2 regions of the Pseudoalteromonas sp. T1lg122 genome follow, and region 2 is predicted to be linked to the other one. Evidence: riboswitches for the same ligand, from Rfam matches in the RefSeq annotation. Region 2 holds a riboswitch; the other holds the start of a gene.

Region 1 (3,255 bases), on a different contig from region 2:
TTTAGCTAAAAATTCGCTGTCGTGATTAATCGCAAAATTATCAGCGAGCTTGTCATTGAAGAGCAGCAATTGCGGCTCAGCAACGGCGCTAGGCATATCTTTAATCGCAAGTAGTTCACTAATATCTGTGTATCGAGTTTGCAGTTTCATAACTGTCCTTAACGTGTTGCGACACCTACGCGGTTATCACCTACACCATAAGCCACGAGCTGACTAAGTGCCTGCAGGCTGTAGCCACTTTGCTGTTGTAATTCATTGAAGAAGTCTTGCGCCGCTTGTAATGACTTTTTAGTTTGTAAGCCGCCATCAATCAACTCATGGGCACGCAAGTAGGCTTCTACATCGCGAGAAAGCAAAAAGGTATCTTTACCAAGCGCTCGCAAAGCGTAAGGGCCAGTGTTGCCTCCTAATCGAGCGCCATGTTTTTTAAGATAAGCCCACAGACCAATAATATTGTCAGTTGGCCAATCTGCGATAAATTGACTGAAGCTGCCATGTTTCTCAGCAACTTCGTGGATCATGTACGCATTTTCAGGGATCGTTTGTACTTTTTTGAAATTTCGGATGATACGTTCGTCACTGGCCTTTTGCTCAAGCATATCCGGTGGCATCATCAATAATTTTTCTACGCTGAAATCCCAAAACACATCACGGAAACCAGCCCACTTATTATTGATTACAGACCAATAAAAGCCGCTTTGAAATACTTTACGCGTAAACTCTTCTAACCATAAATCGTCATTCATTTTGGCAATATCAGTATCATCGAGCGGGTTTGATAACAGCGCATGCAGCATTTCTTCACTGCCCTTTCGAGATACGGCTCGTTGATAAATATCGTTGAATTTTTCCATCATTTTTCCAATTTATTTGGTTAACGCTAAGTGTACGTAAAAACACGGTTATACGTAACCATGTTGCAAAATCGGTCACTAAAAAACAAATCCTTCGCCTTGACACCTAGATGGCTAAAATGCTTTAATCGCCGCCAATACCCTATTTAACTATGTTGGCTTTAACCTTTAAAGCGAGCATAAAGGGCTGGAAGAGGTGCGTTATTCAGGTAGCGTATGGGAAGAGCACAGACTCTGATGATCATACGTGAGGGGAATTAACGCCGAGAAGTAACACCGTTTGTGAGGTGCTTATTTCGGGCGACTGGGCTGAATCCCAGCGACTGTCACCAACAATAGCAAAACGCTATTGATTAGTTTGGTGGAGAGCTTCTGGTCTTAGTATAATAAGGCCGTTGCGTCTTTATTATTTTAAGCCCATTCGCTCTTCGAATTATACCTTGTTCGAATGACGACATGCGGCTCCATTCAATTGCTCCCGCATAAACTCTTCGAATACCTTATAAGTTCGTGAGAGATGATCAACAATTTTGATTTAAACGACTATCCATTATGGACAGCGCTTGTCACGCCATTTTCTGAATCTGGCGAGGTCGATTACACGGCCCTTGAACAACTGGTCGCTGAGCAGCAAGATGCAAATAACGGCATTTTATTGCTTGGCAGTACCGGTGAAGGACTGGCGCTTTCACTCAAAGAGCAACAAGCCATTGTTGAGCATGTTTGCCAATTAGCACCGACTGTACCACTCATGGTTGCTGTGGGCGGCATGAACCTCAAGCAACAAGTTGCTTGGGTTGAATACTGCAACCAACTACCTATTCATGGCTATCTATTGGGCTCACCTCTGTATGCAAAACCTGGGGTTGTTGGCCAAACACATTGGTTTGAAAGCCTACTCAACGCAAGCCATCACCCTTGTATGTTGTATAACGTACCAGGACGTAGCGCAGTTGAGATCTCACCGCAGGTGATCAAAAACCTTGCTGAACACAAAAACCTTTGGGCTTTAAAAGAGGCCAGTGGCGACATTAGCAAATTTGAAGGCTTTAGAACGGCATCACCAACATTAGCCATTTTCAGTGGCGATGATGCACTTATGCCGTATTTTGCTCAAGCGGGTGCCAAAGGTTTAGTTTCGGTTGCCGCGAATGCTTGGCCGATTCAAACCCATGAGTTTGTTAAACGCAGTTTAAGTGGTCAATACCCAAATCTATTCACCGATTGGTCGCAAGCAATCCAAAGTTTATTCGCTGTAGCAAATCCAATCCCCGTAAAAGTACTGATGCACCTGCAAGGTAAAATAAATACCCCGCATTTACGTCCGCCGCTTACACATTTAGAGCTTGAGCAAACAGACAGCATCACCCACGCAAACAACACAATTTTATCTTGGAACTAAAAACAGGTTTTATCATGAGCTGGTTAGAATTATTAAACAACTTAGAATCAGGCGAAGTTCGCGCAGCAACACAAGACGAGAACGGCAACTGGCACGCCAATGTTGAAGTTAAACAAGGCATTTTAGAAGCCTTTAAGAATGGTACAAATACCGAGTTCCCGGGTGGTTTTGTTGATAAGCACAACTTAGCACCACAAGGCTTTGCAGCAGATGCAGGCGTGCGTATGGTACCAGGTGGTAGCAGTGTTCGTCGTGGCGCACACGTTGCCAAAGGCACCATTATCATGCCACCAGCGTATGTAAATATTGGCGCATTCATCGACGAAGGCACAATGGTCGACAGCCACGCATTAGTGGGTTCATGTGCACAAGTGGGTAAAAATGTTCACCTAAGTGCGGCAGTACAATTAGGTGGCGTACTTGAGCCAATTGGTGCCAGCCCTGTGGTTATTGAAGATGGCGCATTCATCGGTGCAGGCTGCGTTATTGTTGAAGGTGTGGTTGTGAAAAAAGGTGCTGTACTTGCGCCGGGTGTTCGCTTATCGGCAACCATTCCTGTCTACGATTGCGTTAACGAGCGCCAGCTAGACAAAGGTGAAGCAATTCCAGAAAACGCGATTGTGATCCCAGGCTCTCGTCCAGCTTCAAATGCATGGGGTCGTGAACAAGGTCTAAGCATGTCGTGTGCATTGATCGTGAAATACCGTGACGAACAAAGCGATGCATCATTACTGTTAGAAGAGGTTTTACGTTAATGAGCTTTTTGAGCACGCCTATCAAGCAAGCGGTTGAACAAGTTTCAACGCATCTTGATACGCCATTTTTTATCTATGATTTAGATAAATTAACTGCACATTTAAATCAACTGACTGCACAAACCGATGTAAAACTTTGGTATGCCGTTAAGGCCAACCCACTGTCTCGCATTATTCAATGTTTAGACAGCGCAGGGTTTAACTTTGATGTTGCAAGTAAAGGTGAACTTGAGCAAGTACTTGC
Region 2 (3,255 bases):
CAAAGCAGTAAGCCTCGCCCTTTTATCAAACTCGCCAAGCATTTTTATCATCACGATGAAGTTGACTTAATTAGCCGTTTTGACGCATCCGATAAACAAGCACAGTGCTTTTTTAGAATTTGGACATTAAAAGAAGCGCTTGCCAAAGCAAGCGCTCAGCCTATTGCGAAACTACTTGCTCCAAATGTATTCGATGAATTGAGCAAACATGATTTCAGCGCGAGTAGTAACTCTATTGAAGGCTTTGATATAAGTGTTGTGGCACAAAAAAGCACTGACTGGCAGTGCTCTTTTATTAACTTTAATGACTTACGCCGCGACTTGGCTTTCTAATAGTCGGCTGTGGATAGCCTGAACTACATAATCTGACTCGCTTTGTTCAACTAAGAAGCACAGGTTATGTTTACTTGCACCGTGGCAAATTAAACGAATATTAAAATCGCTTAATACCTGCATTAAGTTCATTTCTTGCTGACGTAATTGAATTTCCGAACCAATTAATGCCACCAGCGTTAAGTTATTTTCAACCGATACATGACAAAACTCAGAAAGCTTATCTAAACAGGCTTGATCAAGCTCTGGACGTGATGCATTCGGTGCGTTATCCAAAGTAATTGCAACACTGATCTCTGAAGTAGTAACTAAATCAACCGAAATATTAAATTCGCTTAAAATAGTGAATACACGGGCTAAGAAACCGCTCGCAAGTAGCATTTCTGGGCTTTTAACCGTTAATAGAATTTGGTTTTTACGCTGTGTTACCGCACGAATACCTGGTTGCTGAGACTTTTCTTTTTCAATCCATGTACCACCTAATTGCGGCTCACGGCTTGAACCAACAAACACACTAATGTGACTACGGCTTGCCGGTAAAATAGTAGCAGGATGCAGTACTTTTGCACCAAACGTTGCCATTTCTGCCGCTTCATCAAAGCTTAAGCGTGCAATTGGGCTTGCTTTAGCGCATAAACGCGGATCAGTACTGAAAATACCGACTACATCGGTCCAAATATGCACGCTTTTTGCGTTAATTGCTTCAGCGAGTAATGCAGCACTGTAATCTGAACCACCACGGCCTAAAGTGGTCGTTTGATTGTGTTCATTGCTACCAATAAAGCCTTGGGTTACCACAACATGGTCATCAAGTAGCGGTACTAAATGCTCTTTAGCTGCCGCAGCGGTTGCTGCAACATTTGGGGTAGCTTTAGCAAATTGGTTATCTGTTTTCAGCACTTTGCGAACATCAAAACGCACCGCATCAAGACCTTGGCCACGTAACACTTGAGTAAACAAATACGATGATAAACGCTCACCAAAGCTCAGTAGCTCATCTTGCTCAGCTACTGACTTTGCGCCTTCTGACGCTAGATTTTGGAAAGCCTTAAGCGTTTCATTAAAGCCATGTGCTAAATCAGCATCAAGCGACAGCTCTGCCAAGATTGCTTCTTGAATGGCTACCACACCAGTAATATGTTCATCACGCTCAGCCGCGCTCAAATCACGTTTACACAATGCAACTAAATGATTGGTCACGCCAGCACTGGCACTCACTGCAACAATACGTACTTGATTATCAGCACAAACGATTTCTGCACAGCGGCTCATAGCATCAAAGTTAGCTACACTGGTGCCACCAAATTTTGCAACAACGTAATCTGATTTTGTGTTGGCGGCTAATTGGGTATTCATGTCGTCTCCTTTTGTGGAAAACTATCCACAGTAATTCAAGAAGAACTCGGCAAGGGGGTGCTTTGAAAATAAAGAGTAGTCCATGCCAGAAGCTCTCCACCTAGTTTGGTGACAGTTTTGAGGATTCAGCCCCATAAACCGAAAAATAACCGTGACGTCCGATTAATTTTCTCGGCGAGTACTTCCCTCATTAATGGTCATCGGCGTTCGTCACCTCACATTAATTACCTAAGTATCGCACCTCTTCTGAATGTTAAGTTAACACCTGGTTAAAATAACAAAGCCTGCTGTTAAAAGCAGGCTTCGAAAGTTAACGTTTAGACGTCTAGCTGTCAAGTTGTTTTATGAAATTAAACTGCCCGCTAAGTGCGAACCGTAATAACCTACGGTGTAGGCAATTAATAAATAAACCGACATTCTCAGATAGCTCATAAAGGTCAGTGCTTTTACTTTACTCATGGCGATAATACCTGCCGCAGAGCCGATAATAAGCATTGAACCACCTACCCCAGTTGCGTAAGTAAACGACAGCCATTGCTGTGGACTCATTACAATGTCTGCTTTTAATAGTGCTGCAGTTAAAGGTACGTTATCTACTGCCGCAGATAAAAGCCCCATTAAATAGTTGGCGTATTCAGGTGCCATCAATTCATAAAGGTGAGTAAATTTAGCAAGCATACCGACTTCTTTTAATGCACCTACGAGTAATAATACACCGACGAAGAACAATAAAGTGTCGTATTCAATTTCACGTATGTAATCGATGATTTTTTTGTTGACGTCTTTTTTGCGCATTAAAAATTGTGCAACCAAAAACATCAGTGATAAACCAAATAAAAAGGTTAATAGCGGTGGTACACTGTAAAGTACGCTTAAAGTTAACGTGGCTATGATGGTAGAGAAGAAGATAACCGCAATGGTTATATCTGTTTTTTCAATTCGACGCGCGGTTTGTTTTTCAAATACTACATTACCCGACATACCCACCGATAGCATCGCTGCTAACAGTGCCACACTTGAAAGCGCAGGGACAATCAACAATAACAGGTGCCCTATCGTCACTTTTTCATCTAAGAAAATCATCAAGGTTGTAACATCACCGGTGATCAGCGATACCCCACCCGAGTTAACACTAAATACAATTAAGGTTGCATATTTTATTAATTTTTTAGGATCTAATTTCAGCGACATCACCACCGCAAGCGAGATTAAAGTCGCGGTTATGTTGTCTGATATTGATGAGAATAAAAATGCAAAGCCACCAATCAGAAACATCAGCTTTCGTTCACTGATTTGATTTGGCATAATTTTATGAACAATATTCTGGATAAAGCCTTTAGAGTTTAAATACGCTACAAAGGTCATTGCAGCCATTAAAAACAGCCACAAAGTCGCGATCTCTAAAATGTTGTGATCCAATTGGTGTTGTATGGTTTCTGGGCTTTGCCCATGAATTGGAGAGATAAATAAGATAATCCAGCATAAAGTGCCAAAAAAAAGCGTCGTTTTGGCCTTGTTTACATGGATAATATCCTCTATAACGATAAGCAAAAATGCCACCGCTAT

Evidence for each region. Region 2 has a riboswitch for lysine ahead of lysC (lysine-sensitive aspartokinase 3). Riboswitches for the same ligand answer to the same signal wherever they lie in the genome.
Region 1: it holds a riboswitch for lysine, as region 2 does, so the genes downstream of both, dapA (4-hydroxy-tetrahydrodipicolinate synthase) here and lysC (lysine-sensitive aspartokinase 3) in region 2, are expected to answer to the same signal.

Annotation. Positions count from the first base shown of each region.
Region 1 covers NZ_PQCG01000033.1:334,298-337,552, forward strand. The annotation lists gene C2M33_RS17865 (protein adenylyltransferase SelO) at 1-150, opposite strand, end outside; gene C2M33_RS17870 (DNA-3-methyladenine glycosylase I) at 159-854, opposite strand; lysine riboswitch at 1,038-1,234, shown strand; gene dapA (4-hydroxy-tetrahydrodipicolinate synthase) at 1,372-2,256, shown strand; gene C2M33_RS17880 (2,3,4,5-tetrahydropyridine-2,6-dicarboxylate N-succinyltransferase) at 2,271-3,011, shown strand; gene C2M33_RS17885 (PLP-dependent decarboxylase) at 3,011-3,255, shown strand, end outside.
Region 2 covers NZ_PQCG01000007.1:155,275-158,529, reverse strand. The annotation lists gene C2M33_RS06180 (4'-phosphopantetheinyl transferase family protein) at 1-333, shown strand, start outside; gene lysC (lysine-sensitive aspartokinase 3) at 310-1,689, opposite strand; lysine riboswitch at 1,771-1,943, opposite strand; gene nhaD (sodium:proton antiporter NhaD) at 2,032-3,255, opposite strand, start outside.